3 regions of the Streptomyces sp. NPDC057280 genome follow, and region 3 is predicted to be linked to each of the others. Evidence: riboswitches for the same ligand, from Rfam matches in the RefSeq annotation. Region 3 holds a riboswitch; each other region holds the start of a gene.
The links. Region 3 has a riboswitch for cobalamin ahead of ACFUO4_RS15000 (prenyltransferase/squalene oxidase repeat-containing protein). Riboswitches for the same ligand answer to the same signal wherever they lie in the genome.
Positions count from the first base shown of each region.

Region 1: linked by a shared signal. The riboswitch ahead of ACFUO4_RS22875 (ribonucleoside-diphosphate reductase subunit alpha) and the one ahead of ACFUO4_RS15000 (prenyltransferase/squalene oxidase repeat-containing protein) in region 3 are both predicted to bind cobalamin.
Region 2: linked by a shared signal. The riboswitch ahead of ACFUO4_RS17990 (cobalamin biosynthesis protein) and the one ahead of ACFUO4_RS15000 (prenyltransferase/squalene oxidase repeat-containing protein) in region 3 are both predicted to bind cobalamin.

Region 1 is NZ_JBHUYR010000003.1:930,572-938,166, reverse strand. Features, by position in the region: gene ACFUO4_RS22900 (carbon starvation CstA family protein) at 1-54, shown strand, start outside; gene ACFUO4_RS22895 (YbdD/YjiX family protein) at 26-226, shown strand; gene ACFUO4_RS22890 (DUF3311 domain-containing protein) at 393-647, shown strand; gene mctP (monocarboxylate uptake permease MctP) at 644-2,272, shown strand; gene ACFUO4_RS22880 (GNAT family N-acetyltransferase) at 2,377-2,880, shown strand; cobalamin riboswitch at 2,903-3,063, shown strand; gene ACFUO4_RS22875 (ribonucleoside-diphosphate reductase subunit alpha) at 3,186-5,543, shown strand; gene ACFUO4_RS22870 (ribonucleotide-diphosphate reductase subunit beta) at 5,543-6,556, shown strand; gene ACFUO4_RS22865 (hypothetical protein) at 6,617-7,030, shown strand; gene ACFUO4_RS22860 (hypothetical protein) at 6,997-7,212, opposite strand; gene ACFUO4_RS22855 (helix-turn-helix domain-containing protein) at 7,305-7,595, shown strand, end outside.
Region 2 is NZ_JBHUYR010000002.1:1,637,399-1,644,993, forward strand. Features, by position in the region: gene cobN (cobaltochelatase subunit CobN) at 1-595, opposite strand, end outside; gene ACFUO4_RS17985 (cobyric acid synthase) at 592-2,103, opposite strand; gene ACFUO4_RS17990 (cobalamin biosynthesis protein) at 2,100-3,041, opposite strand; cobalamin riboswitch at 3,154-3,295, opposite strand; gene ACFUO4_RS17995 (DUF397 domain-containing protein) at 3,568-3,807, shown strand; gene ACFUO4_RS18000 (hypothetical protein) at 4,082-4,528, opposite strand; gene ACFUO4_RS18005 (helix-turn-helix domain-containing protein) at 4,714-5,571, opposite strand; gene ACFUO4_RS18010 (hypothetical protein) at 5,831-6,052, opposite strand; gene ACFUO4_RS18015 (anion permease) at 6,081-7,325, opposite strand; gene ACFUO4_RS18020 (lysozyme) at 7,480-7,595, opposite strand, start outside.
Region 3 is NZ_JBHUYR010000002.1:983,461-991,055, forward strand. Features, by position in the region: gene ACFUO4_RS14995 (hypothetical protein) at 1-1,076, opposite strand, end outside; cobalamin riboswitch at 1,355-1,484, shown strand; gene ACFUO4_RS15000 (prenyltransferase/squalene oxidase repeat-containing protein) at 1,664-4,357, shown strand; gene ACFUO4_RS15005 (hypothetical protein) at 4,354-5,250, shown strand; gene ACFUO4_RS15010 (energy-coupling factor transporter transmembrane component T) at 5,250-6,410, shown strand; gene ACFUO4_RS15015 (ABC transporter ATP-binding protein) at 6,407-7,595, shown strand, end outside.

The DNA.
Region 1 (7,595 bases), on a different contig from region 3:
GAGGAAAAAGAGGAGGAAACGCGCCATGAGGTCGGCACTGCGGCGGGGCCTTGAGAACGTGCGCTGGTACGTACGGGAGTTGACCGACGAGTCGGCCTACGACCGCTATGTCGCGCACGTCCGCCGGGACCACCCGCAGGCGGACGTACCGACCCGGCGGGAGTTCGAGCGGATGCGGACGGACCGGCAGGAGGCGGACCCGCGCCAGGGCTTCCGCTGCTGTTGAAGCCCGCTGCCGAAGCCGCTGTCGAAGCCGCTGTTGACACCGATGTCGGACCTTCACTGAATCGACATACCGATATGCGGACGAGGTCTTCCACTCCTGTCACACCGTGACCTAGATTGCCTGCGCGTTACACGGTGATCAGTGATGAGGGGATCGGAGCCGCCGCATGTCATCAGATTCGCCCGAGGCCAGACCACCGGTGGTGACGCCGGTCCGCGTGGTCATCGCCCTCTGCCTCTTCGCGCCCTTCGTGGCGATGCTGTGGGTGGGGTCGTACGCGAAGGTCGACCCGGCCTTCATCGGCATCCCGTTCTTCTACTGGTACCAGATGCTGTGGGTGCTGATCTCCACCGCGCTGACGATGACCGCGTACAAGCTGTGGCAGCGTGACCAGCGCGCCCGTCCTGGAGGTACCAAGTGAACGACGGCGTGAACGGCGTCGCGCTCGGCGTCTTCATCTTCTTCTTCCTGGCCGTCACGGTCATGGGCTTCCTCGCCGCGCGCTGGCGCAAGGCCGAGAACGAGCACAGCCTCGACGAATGGGGCCTGGGCGGACGGTCGTTCGGCACCTGGGTCACCTGGTTCCTGCTCGGCGGCGACCTCTACACGGCGTACACCTTCGTCGCCGTCCCCGCGGCCATCTACGCGGCGGGCGCGGCCGGCTTCTTCGCCGTGCCGTACACGATCCTCGTCTACCCGCTGATCTTCACCTTCCTGCCCCGCCTCTGGTCGGTCTCGCACAAGCACGGCTATGTGACGACCTCCGACTTCGTGCGCGGCCGCTTCGGCTCCAAGGGCCTGTCGCTCGCGGTCGCCGTCACCGGCATCCTCGCGACGATGCCGTACATCGCCCTCCAACTCGTCGGCATCCAGGCGGTCCTGGACGTCATGGGTGTCGGCGGCGGCGAGGACACCAACTGGTTCGTGAAGGACCTGCCGCTCCTCATCGCCTTCGGTGTGCTGGCCGCGTACACCTACTCGTCCGGCCTGCGCGCCCCCGCGCTGATCGCGTTCGTGAAGGACACGCTGATCTACATCGTCATCGCGGTGGCGATCATCTACATCCCGATCAAGCTGGGCGGCTTCGACGAGATCTTCGCCAAGGCGGGCGAGGCGTACAGCCAGACCAACCCGGCGACGGGCGCGCCGCGCGGTGCGCTGGTGCCGGGCGAGCCGGGCCAGTGGACGTACGCCACGCTGGCGTTGGGCTCCGCGCTCGCGCTCTTCATGTACCCGCACTCGATCACCGCGACGCTCTCCTCCAGGAGCCGTGAGGTGATCCGCCGCAACACCACGATCCTGCCGCTGTATTCGCTGATGCTGGGTCTGCTGGCGCTGCTGGGCTTCATGGCGATCGCGGCCGGAGTCAAGGTCACCAACGGCCAGTTGGCGATCCCGCAGCTGTTCGAGAACATGTTCCCGGCGTGGTTCGCGGGTGTGGCCTTCGCGGCGATCGGCATCGGCGCGCTGGTCCCCGCGGCGATCATGTCCATCGCGGCGGCGAACCTGTTCACCCGCAACATCTACAAGGACTTCATCAAGCCGGACGCGACCGCGGAGCAGGAGACCAAGGTCTCCAAGCTGGTGTCCCTGCTGGTGAAGGTCGGCGCGCTGGTCTTCGTCCTGACCATGGACAAGACGGTCGCCATCAACTTCCAGCTCCTGGGCGGCATCTGGATCCTCCAGACCTTCCCGGCCCTGGTCGGCGGCCTGTTCACCCGCTGGTTCCACCGCTGGGCGCTGCTCGCCGGCTGGGCGGTCGGCATGATCTACGGCACGGTCGCCGCGTACGGCGTGGCCTCGCCGACGCAGAAGCACTTCGGCGGCTCCGCGAAGGAGATCCCCGGCATCGGCGAGATCGGCTACATCGGCCTGACGGCGTTCGTGCTGAACGTGGTGGTCACGGTGGTCCTGACGTTCGTCCTGAGGGCTCTGAAGGCCCCGGAGGGCGTGGACGAAACCAGGCCGGAGGACTACACGGCGGACGCCGGAGACCCCGGTGTCCAGGTGGAACTTCCGCCCGCGACCGCAGGAGCCTCGCACTGACGCCCTAGGGGCGCGGGGAACTGCGCGAGCAACCACGACGAACTCCGCAGCGGGCCGCCGACATCAAGAGCAACGGCGGCCCGCTTTCGTGCACACTCACCTGCATGGACATACAGATCCGGGCAGCGAACCCCACCGAATACGACGAACTCGGCGAGATCACCGCCCAGGCCTACATCCAGGACGGCCTCCTCGCCTTCGGTGAGAGCGACTGGTACCTCGGTGAACTGAGAGACGTCGGCAAACGGGCGGCCGCAGCCGAGGTCCTCGTCGCCGTCCAGGACGGCGTCCTCCTCGGCACCGTCACCTACGTCCCCTCGACCGGCGGCGCCATGGCCGAACTCTCCCGTCCCGGCGAATCGGAGATCCGCATGCTGGCCGTGGCCCCGGAGGCCCGCGGCAGAGGCGCCGGACAAGCCCTCGTACAGGCCTGCGTCGACCGCGCCAGGGCCGCCGGGGACAGCGGCATGGTCCTGTCGACCCAGCCCGTCATGCGCGCGGCCCACCGCATCTACGAACGCCTCGGCTTCGTCCGCGCCCCCCACCGCGACTGGCAGCCGATCCCGGGCGAGGAGTTCACGCTTCTCACCTATGAGTTGACGCTCTGAAGTCGCCGCGACACAACATCTAGGGGTGCCACTCGAACCCGGCACAAGATGTATGCTCATGCTCGCTGTCGCCGCAGGGGAATCCGGTGCGAATCCGGAACTGTCCCGCAACGGTGTACTTGTGCATGCCTTGTGTGTGTACGGGAGTCAGTCCGAGGACCTGCCGACAGCGTGCCCAGGCCGCCGTGGCCCGGGTGCCATGACGTCCGGGCCTCGCGGAGTGGGCCGGTGGACGCGACGCCCCGTGCGCTCGTGCTGCCTGCTGCCCTCCACCAGGCCCCTGCCGAGCGAGGGAGAGCCCCCACGTGACCATCGCGCCAGCCGATCCGGCTTCAGCGGTCCAGGCGGAGAACGACGGTCCCGGTACCGCCCTGTTGCGGACCCTGACCGAGCTGACCGCCGACCTGCCCGACGCCGACCCCGGACGGGTCGCCGCCGCCGCGCTGCGCGGCCGGTCCGCGAAGGCCGACGAGGCGGAGCTGCGCGAGCTGGCGACGGAGGCCGCCGCCGGACTCATCTCCGAGGACCCCGCCTACTCCCGGCTGGCCGCCCGGCTGCTGACCATCAGCATCGCCGCCGAGGCCGCCTCCCAGGGCGTCACGTCCTTCACCGAGTCCGTCGAGGTCGGCCACCGCGAGGGCCTGGTAGCCGATCGCACGGCGGAGTTCGTACGGGTGCACGCCGCACGGCTCGACGCGCTGATCGACCCGGCCGCCGACGACCGCTTCGGCTACTTCGGTCTGCGTACGCTCCACAGCCGCTATCTCCTCCGGCACCCGATCACCCGCCAGGTCATCGAGACGCCCCAGCACTTCATGCTGCGCGTGGCGGCGGGCCTCGCCGAGGACGACACGACCCGTGCCCTGGACGAAGTCGCCGCGCTCTACGGGCTCATGAGCCGCCTCGACTACCTGCCGTCCTCCCCCACGCTGTTCAACTCCGGCACCCGGCACCCCCAGATGTCGTCCTGCTATCTCCTCGACTCCCCGCTGGACGAGCTGGACTCCATCTACGACCGCTACCACCAGGTCGCCCGCCTCTCCAAGCACGCCGGCGGCATCGGCCTGTCGTACTCCCGCATCCGCAGCCGCGGTTCGCTGATCCGCGGCACCAACGGGCACTCCAACGGCATCGTGCCGTTCCTGAAGACGCTGGACGCCTCGGTGGCCGCGGTGAACCAGGGCGGCCGGCGCAAGGGCGCCGCGGCCGTCTACCTGGAGACCTGGCACTCCGACATCGAGGAGTTCCTGGAGCTGCGCGACAACACCGGTGAGGACGCCCGGCGTACGCACAACCTGAACCTCGCGCACTGGATCCCGGACGAGTTCATGCGCCGCGTGAACGCCGACGCCGAGTGGTCGCTGTTCTCCCCGGCCGACGTGCCCGAGCTGGTGGACCTGTGGGGCGAGGAGTTCGACGCCGCGTACCGCAAGGCCGAGGCGGCCGGCCTCGCCAAGAAGACGATCCCGGCCCGTGACCTGTACGGCCGCATGATGCGTACCCTCGCGCAGACCGGCAACGGCTGGATGACCTTCAAGGACGCCGCCAACCGCACCGCCAACCAGACGGCGCTGCCCGGCCATGTCGTCCACTCCTCCAACCTCTGCACGGAGATCCTGGAGGTCACGGACGACGGCGAGACGGCGGTCTGCAACCTGGGTTCGGTGAACCTGGGCGCGTTCGTCGACGCGGCGACCGGCGACCTGGACTGGGACCGCCTCGACGCCACCGTCCGCACCGCCGTGACCTTCCTCGACCGCGTGGTGGACATCAACTTCTACCCGACCGAGCAGGCGGGCCGGTCCAACGCCAAATGGCGTCCCGTGGGCCTCGGCGCGATGGGGCTCCAGGACGTCTTCTTCAAGCTGCGGCTGCCCTTCGACTCGCCGGAGGCCAAGGCCCTCTCCACGCGGATCGCCGAGCGCATCATGCTCGCCGCGTACGAGGCCTCCACCGACCTCGCCGAGCGCAACGGTCCGCTCCCGGCGTGGGAGAAGACCCGTACCGCCCAGGGCGTCCTGCACCCCGACCACTACGACGTGGAGCTCACCTGGCCGGAGCGCTGGGCGGCGCTGCGCGCGCGGATGGCCACCACGGGCCTGCGCAACTCCCTGCTCCTCGCCATCGCGCCCACCGCCACCATCGCCTCGATCGCGGGCGTGTACGAGTGCATCGAGCCGCAGGTCTCCAACCTCTTCAAGCGCGAGACGCTGTCCGGCGAGTTCCTCCAGGTCAACTCCTACCTGGTGGCCGAGCTGAAGCAGCTCGGCGTGTGGGACGCGCAGACCCGGGAGGCGCTGCGCGAGTCCAACGGCTCGGTGCAGGGCTTCACCTGGGTGCCGCAGGACGTCCGCGACCTGTACCGCACGGCGTGGGAGATCCCGCAGCGCGGCCTGATCGACATGGCCGCCGCCCGTACCCCGTTCCTGGACCAGTCGCAGTCGCTGAACCTGTTCCTGGAGACGCCGACCATCGGCAAGCTCTCCTCGATGTACGCGTACGCCTGGAAGCAGGGCCTGAAGACGACGTACTACCTGCGCTCGCGCCCGGCGACGAGGATCGCCCGCGCGGCACAAGCCACCGTCCCCGTACAGCAGGCCGCCGACCCCGAGGCCGTCGCCTGCTCCCTTGAGAACCCCGAGTCCTGCGAGGCCTGCCAGTAATGACCAGCGAAGCCAAGAACCTTCTCGACCCGGGCTTCGAGCTGACCCTCCGCCCCATGCGCTACCCGGACTTCTACGAGCGCTACCGGGACGCGATCAAGAACACCTGGACCGTCGAGGAGGTCGACCTCCACTCGGACGTCGCCGACCTGGCGAAGCTGTCCCCGGAGGAGCAGCACCTGATCGGCCGGCTGGTCGCGTTCTTCGCGACGGGTGACTCGATCGTGGCGAACAACCTGGTGCTGACGCTCTACAAGCACATCAACTCCCCCGAGGCGCGCCTGTATCTCTCCAGGCAGCTCTTCGAGGAAGCGGTCCACGTCCAGTTCTACTTGACGCTGCTGGACACCTACCTCCCCGACCCGGAGGACCGGGCGGCGGCGTTCGCGGCGGTGGAGAACATCCCGTCCATCCGGGAGAAGGCCGAGTTCTGCTTCAAGTGGATCAACGAGGTCGAGAAGCTGGACCGCCTGGAGTCGCAGGCCGACCGGCGCCGCTTCCTGCTCAACCTGATCTGCTTCGCCGCGTGCATCGAGGGCCTGTTCTTCTACGGTGCCTTCGCGTACGTCTACTGGTTCCGCAGCCGGGGTCTGCTGCACGGTCTCGCCACCGGCACCAACTGGGTGTTCCGCGACGAGACCATGCACATGAGCTTCGCGTTCGACGTGGTCGACACCGTCCGCAAGGAGGAGCCGGAGCTCTTCGACGACCGGCTCCAGCAGCAGGTCACGGACATGATGCGGGAGGCGGTCGAGGCGGAGCTGCAGTTCGGCCGCGACCTGTGCGGTGACGGTCTGCCGGGCATGAACACCGACTCGATGCGCCAGTACCTGGAGTGCGTCGCCGACCAGCGCCTGACCCGCCTGGGCTTCGCCCCGGTGTACGGCTCGGAGAACCCGTTCTCCTTCATGGAGCTCCAGGGCGTCCAGGAGCTGACGAACTTCTTCGAGCGCCGCCCGTCCGCGTACCAGGTCGCCGTGGAGGGCACGGTCGACCTGGACGAGGACTTCTAGCCCCACGCCATGGATCCCTTCTCGCCTCCGGCACGTCAGAGAGGCGAGGAGGGATCCGTCATGCGTCGTAGTATCACTGGCTTCGCCTTCGCGGCCCTGCTGCTGGCCGGATGCGGCACCGGCTCCGGCGGCGACAGCGGGGCGACGGTGTCGCCGTCCGACTGCGCGGCCGTGCCGGAGCTCCACGCCTCGGACAGCGGCCGCACGGTGTGCCTCGCGGTGGGCGGAACCGTCCGGGTCGCGCTGGACGGGACGAAGAGCCGTCCCTGGCGGCCCGTGAAGGCCGACGGAAGCGGGCTGGAAGCCGTCAACAGCGGCTTCGTCCTGCTGCCCGGGGACGCGAACGCCTCGTTCCGCGCGGCCTCCGAGGGCCACGTCCGGCTCAGTTCGTCCCGCCCGCTGTGCGCCACCGAGTCCGGGCGGGTCGCCTGCCAGGGGATTCAGGAGTGGTGGGTCACCGTGGTGGTGAAGTAGCGGCGCCGCGGCTCGGCCGGGGCGTCGCCGCTCTTCGGGCGACGGCCCTGTTCGGCCTCCCTGAGCTCGCGGTCGACGCGCAGGTCGCGGACGATGCCGATCACCGCGGGGGCGACCAGCAGGACGAGGAGTCCGAGAACGAACAGCATTCCGATCAGTCCCTGTGTCTGTGCGGTAGTCATGACACCACTCTCGCGCTGGACACTCCTTACAAACAGTGGCAGTACTGCCGCACACCCTCGAATTACTGCCATGCCTGAGGCACACTGGAACCATGCTGAAGAACGTGGCCGCCGTCCTGCTCGACGGAGTGCACCCCTTCGAACTCGGGGTCGTCTGCGAGGTGTTCGGCATCGATCGCAGTGACGAGGGACTCCCGACCTACGACTTCGCCGTCGCCTCCGCCGAGGGGCCGACGCTGGGTACCCATGTCGGCGGACTCAGCGTCTCCACGCCCTACGGCCTGGAGCGGCTGGAGGAGGCCGACCTCATCGCCGTACCGGCGGGCGCGGACTATGTCGTGCGCGACTACCCGCCCGAGCTGCTCGACGCCCTCCGCCGGGCC
Region 2 (7,595 bases), 650 kb from region 3:
CGTCGGCGCCGCGCAGCGAACCGCAGTACACGGCGAGGGCGTTGGCCCCGCGCGCCTCGATCGCGTCGCAGAGCGTGTCCACGAAGCCGGTGTTGCCGCTCAGCTCATGGGCCCGGTAGAAGAGCACCCCGACGGTCGGCCGGCCCTCGACGAGGGCACGGTCGCCATGGACGCCGTACTCCGGCATCTTCTGCGGCTCCAGGAACCCCTCACCGGTCAGCAGCACGGTGTCGGACAGGAACCGGGCCAGCTCGGTGAGGTTGGCGGGTCCGCCCTCGACGAGGTACTTCAGCGCCTCCGCGACCACACCGGCCGGCACCGACGACTCGGCCATCAACTCGGCGTCCGGCACGGCCTCGCCGCCAAGGAGCACGGTCGGGATCCCGGCGGCCTTGAGAGCCGCCAGCCCGTCCTCCCAGGCCCGCTTGCCACCGAGCAGCCGTACGACGGCGATGTCGGAGCCCTGGATGAGCCCCGGCAGCTCGGCGGCCATGTCCACGCGGGTCGGGTTGCCGATCCGGTAGTCCGCACCCGAGGCGGCCCGGGCCGCCAACAGGTCCGTGTCGGCGGTCGACAACAACAACACAGTGCTCATGCGGGCGCTCCCGGTGGAATGAAAGGCAGTCCTTGCGGCGCGCCCGACTCGATGAGCCGCCAGAGCGCGTCGGTGTCCGCGTGCTGTTCGATGAGGTCGCCGAGCCGGTCGAGCTGCTCCTCGCGCAGCGCGGCGAACGAGGTGTCGGGCGCCGGCACGAACCGGCGGCCCGTGGCGGCGGCCACCTCGCGGAGGAAGGCCCGCCGGAAGCCGTCCGACTCCAGCGAGCCGTGCCAGTGGGTGCCCCAGGTCTGGCCGACCCGGCAGCCGTCGAGGAAGGGGGTCCCTCCGTGGATGTCGGCGACCCCGTGATGGATCTCGTACCCCGTGACCCGTTCCCCGAGTGCCTCCCCCTCCGGCCGGGTGAGGGTCTTCTCGGGGGCGAACCGAACCCTTACGGGCAGCACCCCGAGGCCCTCGACCTGCCCCCGTCGGCTCTCGACCTCGTCCTCGATGTGCTCGCCGAGGACCTGGAAGCCACCGCAGATGCCGAGGACGGGACGCCCTTCGGCGACCCTGCGCTGGAGGGCGTCCGCGAGCCCTCGCTCCTGCAGCCACTCCAGCGCACGCACGGTCCCCCGGGTCCCCGGGATGACGACGAGGTCGGCGTCGGCCAGCTCCTCGGGCCGGTCCACGAACCGCACCACGACACCGGGTTCGGCGGCGAGGGCGTCGACGTCGGTGAAGTTGGACATGAGCGGAATCGCGCACACGGCGACCCGCAGCACGTCCTCCCCGACGGGCGGGGCGGTGTTCGACTCCCGGACGGTCCCTCTGAGGGAGACCCGCAGACCGTCTTCCTCATCGATGCCGAGGCCGTGCCGGAAGGGCAGGACGCCGTAGGTGTGCCGCCCGGTGAGCCCGTGGAGCATGTCGAGGCCGGGTTCGAGAAGGGAGACGTCCCCCCGGAACTTGTTGACGAGGAACCCGGCGACCAGCTTCTGATCCTCTTCGGACAGCAGCGCGACGGTCCCGAAGAAGGAGGCGAAGACGCCACCACGGTCGATGTCCCCGACGACGAGCACCGGAAGCCCGGCGTTGCGGGCGATGCCCATGTTGACGATGTCGGTCCGCCGCAGATTGATCTCGGCGGGACTCCCGGCCCCTTCACAGATCACCGCGTCATACGTGCCCCGCAGTTCGGCGAGACAGTCGAGCACGGTACCGAGCAGCTTCTGCTGCCGCCCGCCGTGATACCCGCGCGCGCTCATCTCACCGACGGGCTTGCCCATCAGCACGACCTGGCTGCTCTGCTCCCCACCGGGCTTGAGCAGCACGGGATTCATCAGCGCGGTCGGCTCGACCCGACAGGCCTGGGCCTGCATGGCCTGCGCCCGCCCGATCTCCGCGCCCTCCCGCGTCACGAACGAATTGAGGGACATGTTCTGCGCCTTGAACGGCGCGACCTTGACCCCCTGCCGCACCAGCCACCGGCAGATCCCGGCGGTGACGACACTCTTGCCGGCGTCGGAGGTGGTCCCGGCGACGAGCAGCCCGCCCCCGCTCATGAGGCACGCCCTTTCCGCAGAGCCCGCGCGGCGACCGAGACGCCGAGCGCGAGCAGCCCGACGCGCCGGGACAGCCGTACGGCGCGCTCGATGTCCTGTGTGTCCACGGCCCGCCCGGCCCGGTTGAGGACGGGCCGGTGCTCGACCCGCCCGCCGTACGACAGGGTCCCCCCGAGCCGCACCCCGAGCGCCCCCGCGAACGAGGCCTCGACGGGCCCGGCGTTGGGACTCGGGTGCTTGCCGGCATCCGCCCGCCAGGCGCGCAGCGCACCCCGCGGATCACCACCGCTCACCGTCGTGAGTACGGCGGTGAGCCGTGCCCCCGGCCATCCGGCGAGGTCGTCGAGCCGGGCGGAGGCCCAGCCGTACCGCCGGTACCGCTCGGACTTGTGCCCGACCATGGCGTCGAGGGTGTTGACGGCCCGGAACCCGAGCAGCCCCGGCACGCCGGCGAGCGCCCCCCACACCAGCGCACCGACCACGGCATCGGAGGTGTTCTCGGCGACGGACTCGACGACGGCCCGGGCGATCCCGTCGGCGTCGAGGGCCTGCGGATCGCGCCCGCACAGATGCGGCAGCCGGGCGCGAGCGCCCTCGACATCACCCGCCTCCAGGGCCCGCCCGACACCCCGCGCCTCCCGCGCGAGCGAGGTCCCCCCGACGACGGCCCAGGTGGCGGCGCCGGTCAGTACGACGGAAGCGGTACGGGAAGGACGTACGACTCTCTCGGCCACGGCACCCAGCGCCACGGCACCCCCGGCACACACGGCGGTGTGCAGCACGCCCCATCCCCGGTGGTCCCGCCACAGCACCCGCTCCACGGCACCGGCGGCCCGCCCGAACGCGGCGACCGGATGCCCCCGGCGCGGATCACCGAGCAGCAGATCCCCGACGAGCCCGGCGGCGGCGCCGTACGCGAAGACGCGATCGGCACGCATCGGCTCAGCCGGCCGTGGGGTCGGGCAGCGACCTCGTGGCTGTCCGGGTGCTGTACCTCAAACGGCAGGCGAGCATGGCGACATGTCCTCACTCAGGGTGTCCACGCCCTGGTTCGACGAGACCGGCGGTGGGAGTTCCTGGCTCCCGGGGCTACCTACCCCGGTGACAGTGGCGGGACCGCGCCGGATTCACACCGGACTTCCTCCCTGGCCGCCGTACTTGGCCCCGGCAGTCCACCACGGGCCCGGAAGAGCCGTCAACTCGCTGTTGACCTGCGAAGGGAGAGTGTGCTGAGGCCCACAGAGCGGGATGGCGGCGGCCATGACGCGTCCACGCCGTCCCGAAGGGGAAAGAGACCTGAGAGAGTCGCACAGGGAACCGGCGGGCAGTACGAACGAACAGGGCAGAACCGGCTGTTTCGGGTCGGTGACCACGAGCTACCTTCGCGGCCCCAGGGCGGAGCGATACGCTGCTGCGAGAGACGGGTCGCGTCGAGGTGCTGACACTCGGTAGGGGGAGGTCGGCGTGATCGACGGGCATCCGTCCGAGCGGCAGGCACAGCTGCATGAGCAGGCGCAGCTGCGATGGCACAAGAGCAGCTACTCCACCGTTCCCAGCGAGGACTGCCTGGAGCTGGCGGTGGACGAGGAAACCGTACGAGTCCGTGATTCGAAGTGGCGCCAGGGGCCCGGGCTGACCTTCGGTCGTAATGCCTGGGGGACCTTCCTGGGGCGGCTTGTGTCCCCGGAGCGGGACGGCCGGTGACGGTCCGTCCTGCGTGACGGGAGGGGTGGGCAGATGCGCGGCGGGCGGACGAGGGATGTCTCGTCACCACGGATCCGGCGGACCACGAGCGGCACGACGAGACTTGAGATCGCCGTGGCGGTCGTGGTCTGCGTGGGATCCGGAGTGCTCGCGGTGGCAGGCGGGGCCGCGATCGCGCTGCTGGTTCCGGGGCGCGATGCGCGAGCGGTCGTCTGGGCGGGCGTGACGTTGGTGCTGGCCGCGGCGGCCGGACTGTGGTGGGGCGGGGCGCCGTTCACCGTCCGGCCTCGGAATCCGGCGCGCCGCCCTCGGGGGCGGGGGAGCGGGCCGGAGCGGCCCGCTGACCGGGAAGCCTCGGCGGATCTGACGAAGCAGCGGCGTCGCTGACCTCCCGGCCGCGGTCCCGGTCCTCGGATGCCTCGGAGCCGTCCATGAGCAGACGGGCTATCAGGAGGAAGACACCGACCACCACGCATGCGGCCAGCACGAGGAGCAGGAGCAGGGTCCAGACGCCCAGGGACGTGACAGGCTGGCCCTGAACGGCCTTGGTGACCGGAACACCGGCGATCAGGAACAGCAGCCCGGTCCCCGAGCCCAGCAGCCAGGCCGCGGTGCGCTGCCTGATCTGCTGGTCCGCGGTCGCGCGCTCCCTCCGCATCTCCTGCTCCGCTCGCTGTTTCTCGATGCGCCCGAGGTTGTCCGTCCAGTCCGGGTCGCGCATCGCTGCGGATCGCAGTGCGACATCGTCGGTGGGCGGCTCGCCCTCCTCCGGCTCAGCGGCCGGGCCTGGCTCTACGGCTGTTTGAGGGACGTGCGTGGACACAAGCCGGCGCCACCCCTCGTGTAACCTGTCGAAGACCCACATAGGCCCTCCTTGACGCCGCCCGGTGCCGTACCCGCCCGGGTTCAGCTGGTACGCATGCCTGTGCTGATCTCGTCGATCAGTTCGATGACCTGGTCGCCCTCGTACGCGGCGCCGCTGATTTCCGCGAAGCTCTCCTGGTAGCGCGCGATGAGTTCGATGTCGTCACGGCTCGTCACGCTTCCGGTACTTCCCTCGATGTAGAGCAGATCGTCGTCGTCCTTGAAGGTGAGCAGTACGAAGGGGGCTGTCGAGCCGAAGAAGGAACCCGCCGTGAAGGGGAGGAGTTGCAGGTTCACCCGGGGGTGCTGGGCGAGTGTCTTGACGTGCTCCAATTGGCGGCGCATGACCGAAGGGCCGCCGACGTGCCGGCGGAAGACCGACTCGTCGACGACGAAATGGGCGCGCGGCCCCTCCTCGTCGTCGAAGACGCGCTCCTGGCGGGCGGTCCTGAGTTCGACGGCCCGGCGGGCCTGTGCCTCGCCGGTGCGGCCCTTGAGCAGTGCCTCGGCATAGTCCTCGTTCTGCAGAAGAGCGGGAAAGACGACGGGGTTGAACGCCTGGATCGTGATTGCAGAGCTCTCGTACCCCAGGTACTGAGCGAACTGCGAGCTGATCATGTCCCGGTACTCCGCCCACCAGGACTGTCCCTTGGAGCCGCGAGCCGCCTCTTCCAGATCGGCGATCAGTACTTCATCCACGACCTCGTACTGCTGGAGGAGTGCGCGCAGGTCGGTGACTGAGACGCTGACCGTCCCCGCCTCGATCCGGATGATTTTGGAAAGTGACCACTCCAGGGCCTGAGCGGCTTCGAGCTGAGTCATCCCGGTTGCTTCACGGGCTCGGCGTAGCTCGATGCGGAGCCTGCGCCTGTTGAGGCTCGGATCGACTTCCCTGGCCATGATGTTCCCTCTTCCGTACTGCTCGATGCGTGAGTGAGTTCGGAAGCCATCGAAGCGACAGCGGGCGAACAGACGCCAGTTCTTTGGGCGCTATTCGTATGAGCGTATGTCAGTTGAGCAGTACTCAGTATGACACATGTCTTTTCGGTACCTTCCGATGTGACGCAGACCCTAGCAACGGTGGCCGATCGGTGGGCGTCAACACAGAACCGCGCCCCCGGACGGTGAGGTCCGGGGGCGCGGTAAAGGTGTCGGTCGGTCAGGCCACGATCAGATAGATCCCGTACCCCACCGCCGCCGCACACGCGGCGAAGCAGGCGTACGCGCCGGTCACGGCGAAGGCGGCCGTGCCGCCCTGGGCCGATGCCCGCTCCTGGCGGGAGAGGCCCATGATGCCGAGGGTGAAGAGGGCCACGAGGGCCACGGTGACGACGAGGCTGACGCCGAAGACGGAGCCCAGTGCTTGCCAGTCGATCTTCATGGTGCTTGCTTTCCTTCGTCGCTGGGGCTCAGACCGCGGCGGCCGGCGGTGCGGCCGGTTCCGCGGTGGCCGCTGCCGGGGCGGGGATCGTGGCGGTCAGGTCGTCCACCACCGTGCCCGCCGGGGGCGGGGTCACGGCCGCGATCGCCGTGGTGACCACGCCGGCCGGCTCGTCGGTGTCGTTGACGTTCGACGCGTCCACGACCTCGCGGCGCGAGATCTTCCAGATGGCCGCGCTGGAGGCGATCAGGAAGACCGCGACCACCGCCGTGCCCCAGTCGCCGAGGTCGCACACGGACTCGGCCAGCGCACCCACCAGGGCGGCCGCCGGGAGCGTGAGACCCCACGCCACGAACATCCGCGTCGCCGTCGACCAGCGGACCACGCCGCCCTTGCGGCCGAGGCCCGCGCCCATCACCGAACCGGAGACGGAGTGCGTGGTGGAGAGGGAGAAGCCGAGGTGCGAGGAGGCCAGGATGACCGTCGCCGCGCTGGTCTGGGCCGCGAAGCCCTGCTGCGGCTGGAGGTCGGTCAGGCCCTTGCCCATCGTGCGGATGATGCGCCAGCCGCCCAGGTAGGTGCCGAGCGCGATGGCCAGGCCCGCCGAGAGGATGACCCAGGTGGGCGGGTCGGAGTCGGGCGCGACGGCGCCGCCGGCAACGAGGGCCAGGGTGATGATGCCCATCGTCTTCTGCGCGTCGTTCGTGCCGTGGGCGAGGGACACCAGGCCGGCCGAGGCGATCTGGCCGGCGCGGAAGCCCTTGGCGGCCGACTTGCCGTCCGCCTTCTTGCCGAGCGTGTAGGAGAACCGCGTGGCCAGCATGGCCGCGATGCCCGCGACCAGCGGGGCCGCGATCGCCGGGATGAGGACCTTGGTGACCAGGACGTCACCGTGGACCGCGCCCGTGCCCGCCGAAGCGATGGTGGCGCCTATCAGACCGCCCATGAGGGCGTGCGAGGAGCTGGAGGGGAGTCCGACCAGCCAGGTCAGCAGGTTCCAGAGGATCGCGCCCACCAGGGCCGCGAAGATCACCTCAGGACGTATGCCGCTCTCGTCGACGAGACCCTTGGAGATCGTGTTGGCGACCTCCACGGAGAGGAAGGCGCCCACAAGGTTGAGCGCGGCGGACATGGCCACCGCGACCTTGGGCTTGAGCGCACCGGTCGAGATGGTCGTGGCCATCGCGTTGGCGGTGTCGTGAAAACCGTTCGTGAAATCGAACGCGAGTGCGGTTACCACCACAATCGCGAGGATCAGCGAGAAGTTTTCCATTTACCCAGGCAATCGTTCGAGCGTCATTGGCTCATTGAAGGTAGGTAACCAGGGTGAACGGAAGATGAACTGAGGCGGGCCGCACGGTGTCTGGAACCGAGGGTTTTCCCTCCGGTGTCGCCGACGCCCGCCGCACGGCCCGTGCGCCGCACGGTCACGCGCCCCGGGCGAACTTCCTCAGCTGTGCCGCCGAGCCGTTGAAGAGATTCTGGTCACCCGGCAGGTTGCCGCTGTTGTCGTACTGCCAGAGCGTCCAGTACGACCATCCGT
Region 3 (7,595 bases):
GAGGTGAAGGCCGGCTGGCTGACCCACTGGGGCGCGCCGGACGTCACCGGCGTGGGCGGGGTGGCGGTGAAGCCGCCGCCGGCCACGGCCCGCAGGCCGTCGATCGAGGCGTAGGCGGAGGGGCTGGTGTCGCTGGGCAGGTATTTGAAGCCGCCGCCGGGGTTGAACTGCTGCGTGATGAGGAAGTCGACTGGGGTCTTGCCCTGGGCGGTGAGGAAGTCGCCGGTCTGCGGGTTGATGCCGCACGCGTTGAGGCCGGAGACGGCCCAGCCGTTGGAGTCGGTGTTGACGCCGAACAGGGCGTTGAAGGCGCCGCTGCTCGCGATGAGCTTGCTCTTGAGGAATGCCTTGGCCTGCACGATGTCGGTGTCGGTGTTCGGTACGCCGGAGACGCACAGGGCAGCCATCGCGGCGCCGGTCATGTCGATGTCGCTGGCGGCGGCGAGCTGGGTGGCGTTGCCCTCGGCCTTGCTGTAGTTCCAGCCGCCGTCGTTGTGCTGGTTGGCGCGCAGCCGGGTGATGATCGCGTCGCGCAGCGCCTGCGGGATACGGACCTGGCCCGCCGTCGTCTTTGCGCCGTTGAGGGCGAGGGCGGCGAAGACGGTGCCGTTGAAGTTGGCGGAGGGGCCGAAGTAGCCGGTCTCGGCGGTCTGCCAGTAGCCGTAGATGTCGGCGATCAGGTTGCGGGAGTCGGAGACGCGGGCGGGGTCGATGCCGGCGGCGTAGGCGTTGAGCGTGGCGCGTTCGTAGTCGGTCACGACGGGGGAGGAGGAGGGCCAGCCGCTGGTGGAGAGCAGGGTGCGGTAGACGGTTCTGGCGTTTTTGCTGGTGTCGCCGCCCGGTGTGACGTCCACGGCGGCGGTTCCGGCCGCGGCGAAGGCGCTGAACGCCCACTCGTTGGACAGCCCCGACCCGGCGTACGAACCGTCTGCGGCCTGAAGGGACTTGAGGTAGGTGATGCCGTTGGTCTTTGAGGTGGCGATCTGGGCCGGGGTGGAGGTCGCCGCCGCGGGCAGCGTGGTCAGTGCGAAGGCGCCGACGGCGGCGGCGACGGTGAGGGCGGAACGACGGGACATGGCCTGCTCCTTGTGGGGAAGGACGCCGACCGGACCCGTCTGGGATGGGTGGGGCCGCCGTCCGGGACGCGTGGATCGGCTTGGCAAAGGTGCTGCGCCGCTTGGGCATTCGGGCTCGGTCCGGCCCCCTGCCGTCCCACACCGCTGCGCGTCAGCCCCGGACTCCCACCGGGTTCCCCCACTCGGCAGTGCGGGACGGTACCCCAGCCGCCCGCCCGTCGCCAGAAGGCGTCCGGCCGACCTCAGGTGTGGCCTGTGTCCCGTCTTGACGGTGTCTGTGAACCATGTTCAAATCCGGCTGATACGCAAGAAGTTCCAGGGGAAGCCGGTCGAATCCCGGCGCTGACCCGCAACCGTAGGCCCGGCAACCGCTGGGCGAGCCGGACTGCCTGGAGCGTGTTCTTCAGCAACAGACGCCGTCGCGGACTACGGCGTGGTGCGACCAGCCTTCCCCGGCACGGGCCTGTCTCGTGCGGTGGAGGCCCCTCAGCCACGCCTGCGCGTCGGCCACACAACGAGGGGCCGTGGTGGGGACCGAGAAGCGAAGAGACGGGCGGGCGGCGAGCAGACCGCGAGCCCTGACAGCGATGGTGGCGGCGTGGCTGGCGGTGCTCGCCGCCTGCATGACCTTCCTCACGACGACCCCCGCGAGCGCCGACCCCGTCGGCGACTGCACCGCAGCCAAGGGCGCGATCGTCGCCGTCGACTTCGGCCCCTTCGGCGGCACCGTCCAGCGCGGCTGCGACACCACCCCGACCACCGGCTACGACCTGCTCCACGACCCCGGGTTCACCACCACCGGCACCGAGCACGACGGCCCCGGCTTCATCTGCCGCATCGGGTACGGCTCCTTCAACTCCGGTACGCAATACCCGACTCCGGACAAGGAGTCCTGTGTCCTGACGCCGCCCGCGACCGCGTACTGGTCCTACTGGACCGCCTCGCCCGGCCAGGACGAGTGGACCTACAGCCAGTACGGCGCGATGGACCGCAAACTGGGGGACGGCGACGTCGATGCCTGGGTCTACGGCGGCACCGACGTCGGCGGCTCCACCGGCGCGCCCACATTCAGCCCGGACGACGTCCGCGCGGGCGGGAACGGCACACCCAATCCCGGCGGCACGCCCACCGGGGGACCGGGGCAGATCGATACGAAGGCCGCTGTGGCCTGGCTCAAGGGCCGCCTGACCGACGGCGAGCGCATCGTCGACGACGGCGCCGACACCCCCAACTACCTGCTGACGACGGAGACGGCCTACGCTCTCGCCGCCGTCGACGGCCGCAGCGCCGGACTCGACAAGGTCACCGCCTTCCTCGCCGCCCACACCACCGACTACGCCTACCCGTCCGGCACCGGCCAGGCCCCGGACGCCACCGCAGCCGCCCGCCTTGCCCTCCTCGCCGAGAGCACCGAGGGCGACCCGCGCGCCGTCGGCGGCCACGACCTCGTCGGCGACCTGGCCGAGAACGTGTGCGCGGCGGGCCCCGAGTCCGGCGAGCCCACCCCCGGCTGCACCGCCAAGGGCGACTTCGCAAACGCCGGCTACGCCGAGGGACAGGCGCTGTCCGTCCTGGCCCTGCTGCGCGCCGGGGTGACGCCGCCCGCCGGGACAGTCGACCGGCTCACCTCACTCCAGTGCACTGACGGCGGCATCACCAGCATCCTCATCCGCCCCGGCGAGTACTGCGACGGCGACCCCGCCACCACCGGACTCGTCGCCCTCGTCCTGCACCAGACGGGCGGACACGACACCGCCGTCTCCAAGGCCCGCACCTACCTCACCACAGCACAGCGCACGGACGGCTCCTTCCCCGGCTACACCGGAGCCACCACCGGCAGCGTGTATGCGACCGCCTACGCCGCTCAGGCCCTGCGCGCGCTCGGCGACACCTCCCGCGCCGACGCGGCCGTGGGCTGGCTGTCGCGGCAGCAACTGGCGGGCGGCGGCTTCGGGTTCGAGGAGGGCGCCACCGACCCGGCTCTCTACACGACACCGCCTGCTGTCCTCGCCGGCACCGGCACGAGCCTGGTCACCCTCACGACGAAGAGGACCGAACCCACCGATCCGCCGACGACCCCCACCTCCCCGCCGGCCACGCCCGCACCGGGCGTCGGACCCGACCTGAAGAAGGGCGTCGCCTACCTCACCAGCGCGACCAACCTCAAGCAGGGCCTGTACTACACCTCGGGCCCCGGCACCTCGCGGGCGGACTTCGGCCTCACCATCGACGGTGCCTACGCCCTGGCCGCCACCGGGCTGAACAACGCCAAGCTGCGCGGCATCGTCGACTTCCTCGACCAGCAAGGGAAGGACGGCGAGGGCCGCACCGTGAACGACTGGACGGGGATCGGCACCGGCTACGCGGCCGGGGGTTCCCTCGGCAAGACGGCCCTGCTCGCCGAGGCCGTGGGCCGTGACCCGCGCGACTTCGCCGGGCACGACCTGATCGCCGCGCTGGACAAGGCCGTATGCGCCAAGCCGAGCACTGCACCGGACCGCTCCTGCGCCGCCAAGGGCGCTTACCGCTACGCGCCGTCGGTGTTCGCCCAGTCCCTCGCCGTCATGGCGCAGCTGCGGGCAGGGGAGAAGCCCGCCGAGGCGATCGCCTACCTGGAGGGCCTCCAGCAGGACAGCGGCGCCTGGCCGAGCCTGATCCCGGCCACCAATGACTCCGACGTCGACTCCACCGCGATCGCCGCCATGGCCCTTCACCTGACCGGCGGGCAGGAAGCGGAGAAGGCTGTCGACAAGGCGCTGGCGTGGATCGCGTCGAAGCAGCTGGCCGACGGCGGCTTCCCCGGGGCGGCCGGCAACTCCGTCAACTCGGCGGCCCTGGCGGTCCAGGGGTTGTCCCTGGACGCCGGGACATACGTGGACGAGATCGCCGGGGCGCGGAAGTTCCTCGCCTCCCAGCAGAACAGCGACGGCGGGTTCAACGTGGCGAAGGAGGGCCAGCGCGGCTCCGACCTGCGGGCCTCCACCCAGGCCGTGGGCGGCGCGACCGGGATCTCCTTCGGCACGCTGAAGCGCAGCCTCACCGGCACCTCGCCGCAGCCGACGCCCAGCCCGAGCGGCAGCGCCCCCGACATCATCACCCCCGACGACACGGCCGGCGGCTTGGGCGGGCCCACCGCCGACGGGGGCAGCGGTGGCGGCGCGCTGGCTTCCACCGGCGTGCAGATCGGGGCTCTCGCCGCGATCGCCGCGCTGCTGGTGCTCGCCGGATGGCGCACGGCAGTCGTGGCCCGCCGCCGCGTAGACGCGGGTGGTGAGCGGTGACCGGTTTCCTCAAGGCGACGGCCCGTGCCGTCGCCGCTCTCGCACTGACGGCCGCCGCCTGGGGTGCGACGGCCGGGTCCGCCGTGGCCGACCCGCAGGCGATGGGCCGCTGCACCACGACCTCCGGGGTGGTCCTCGCCGTCGACTTCAGCCACTGGGGCGGCCCGATCATGCGCTCCTGCGGCACCACCCCGACCACCGGCTACGCACTCCTCAACCAGGGCGGCTGGCAGACCACCGGCACCGGACACGACGGCCCGGCGTTCATCTGCCGGATCGGCTACAGCGGCTACAAGAACGGCAAGCAGTACCCCACCGCCGGCGAGGACGACTGCGTCCTCACCCCGCCCGCGTCCGCCTACTGGTCGTACTGGCACGCCGATCCGGGCGCGGACGACTGGCAGTACAGCCAGCTCGGCGCCATGCTCTACAAGCCGAAGCCCGGCAGCGTCGACCTGTGGGTCTTCGGCGCCACGAACGTCGAGGGCACCGAAGGGCGCCCCACGGTCACCCCCGACCAGCTGCGCGCCCACAACACCCGGCCGCAGGGCGGCACAGACCGGCCGACGTCCACCTCCAAGGCCCCCGAACTGCCGCCGGATGTCGACACCGGCCCCGCACCGGAGAAGCCCACCAAGTCCCCCTCGCCGAAGCCGAGAAAGCCAAGCCCCAGCCCGACCCTCACCCCGACATCCAGTCCGTCGGCGAGCCCTACGACGCCCCCGTCGGCGGTGGCGGCGCCGACCCCCGGTACCCGGGTGGTCGATGCCGCGCCGGCCGCCGACGCGGCGCACGATACCGGCTCGGTCGTGCCTGTGGTCGCCGGCGCCTCGCTCGTGCTGCTGATCGGCGGCGCCGCGGCTTACGAGGCACGCCGGCGCCGTGCCGAGTGATGGCGAAGGCCCGCACGACCGTCGAGTCGACGGCCGCCCCGTCCGGCCGCCCCGGGCAGCCGGAGAAGGACGGTCGCCGTCTGCCGCGGACACTGCATCCGGTCGCCTGGTGGGTGTGGGCGCTGGCCCTGGCCACCGCCGTCAGCCGTACCAACAACCCGCTGCTGCTGTTCCTCGTTTTGGCCGTCCTCGGCTACGTCGTGACCGCCCGCCGTACCGAGGCCCCGTGGGCGCGCGGTTTCCGCTACTACCTCTACCTCGCCCTGTCGGTCGTGGCGATCCGGGTCGTCTTCCGCGCGGTGTTCGCCACCGGGATCACCCCGCGTGACCACTTCCTCTTCTCGCTCCCGCACCTCCCCACCCCCGACTGGTACGCCGGGATCCGCATCGGCGGCCCGGTCTCCCTGGAGGCGCTGCTGTCGGCGGCGACCGACGGGCTGCGGCTGGCGTGCATGCTGTGCTGCATCGGCGCCGCCAACACCCTCGCCAACCCCAAGCGCGCCCTGCGGGTTCTCCCGGGTGCCCTGTACGAGCTGGGGGTCGCCGTCACCGTCGCGATCAGCGTGGCGCCGCAGCTCGTGCAGAGCGTCCAGCGCGTCGCCCGAGCCCGGAAGCTGCGCGCCGGACGGACCCAGGGGATGAAGGCCCTGCGCGGGATCGTGGTGCCGGTCCTGGAGGACGCTCTGGCGCGCTCGCTGCGGCTGGCCGCCGCCATGGACTCCCGCGGATACGGCCGCGCGGGCACGGCCACCCGCCGCTCCCGCCGGATCACCGGGGCGCTGATGCTGCTCGGCATGTGCGGGCTGTGCGCCGGGGCGTACGGCCTGCTGGACGCCACCGCACCCGCCTTCCTGGGCTTTCCCGCGATGGCGGCGGGCGCGCTGCTGTGCGTGGCCGGGCTGCGGCTGGGCGGACGCCGGATCACCCGCACCACCTACCGCCCCGACCCCTGGCGACTGCCGGAGTGGGCCGTCGCGGGCAGCGGGGTGCTGGCCGCCGTCCTGCTCTTCGCCGGCCTCGGCTACGACCCCGCCCAGCTCAACCCCACCTTCTACCCGTTGACCTGGCCCGCACTGCCCCTGGTGCCCACCGCGGCGATCCTGCTCGCCGGAACCGCCGGATTCCTCGCACCCCCACCCCGGAGAGCCGACACCCCGTGATCACCTTCGACCAGGTCACCGTCCACTACGACGGCGCACCCGAACCCGCCCTCCGCAACATCGACCTCACCGTTGAGGAGGGCGAACTCTGCCTCGTCGTCGGACACACCGGCGTCGGCAAATCCACCCTGCTCGGTGCCGTCAACGGGCTCGTGCCGCACTTCACCGGCGGCACCCTGTACGGGCGCGTCACCGTCGACGGCCGCGACACCGCCCACCACCCGCCCCGCGAACTCGCCGATGTCGTCGGGGTGGTGGGCCAGGATCCGATCGACGGCTTCGTCACCGACACCGTGGAAGAAGAACTCGCCTATGCCATGGAGCAGTTGGCGATTCCCGCCGCGACCATGCGCAAGCGTGTCGAGGAGACCCTGGACCTCCTCGGGCTTGCCGACCTGCGCCACCGTGCCCTGCACGAACTCTCCGGCGGCCAGCAGCAGCGGGTCGCCATCGGCTCCGTCCTCACCGCCCACCCCCGCGTCCTGGTCCTCGACGAACCCACCTCCGCCCTCGACCCGACCGCCGCCGAAGAGATCCTCGCCGCCGTCACCCGCCTCGTCCACGACCTCGGCGTCACCGTCCTCATGGCCGAACACCGCCTCGAACGGGTCGTCCAGTACGCCGACCGCGTCATCCATCTCCCCGGCGACGGCCAAGCCCGCATCGGGGCGCCCGCCGACATCCTGCGGACGTCCGACATCGCACCGCCGATCGTGGAGTTGGGCCGGGCGGCCGGCTGGTCCCCGCTCCCGCTGTCCATTCGCGACGCCCGCCGCGCCGCCGCACCCCTGCGCATTGCCCTCGCCGACCACCTCCCGGCCCCGGTCCGCCCGCAGCCGACGGAGCGGCGGCCCCGGCTGCTGGCCGCGCGCGGTGTCACCGTCACCTACCAGGGTGTGACAGCCGTCCGGGAGGTGGACCTCGACCTGCACGCCGGTGAGGTGACGGCGCTCATGGGCCGCAACGGCTCCGGCAAGTCCTCCTTGCTGTGGGCTCTGCAGGGCTCCGGCCCGCGCCGCGCAGGCAGCGTGAAAGTGACCGGACCGGGAAATGACGCCGATCCGCACACCGTGCCCGCCGCGCAGGCCCGCCGGCTCGTCGGCCTGGTCCCGCAGACTCCGGCGGACCTGCTCTACCTGGAGAGCGTCAAAGCGGAACTCGACCAGGCCGACACCGAGTCCGGCA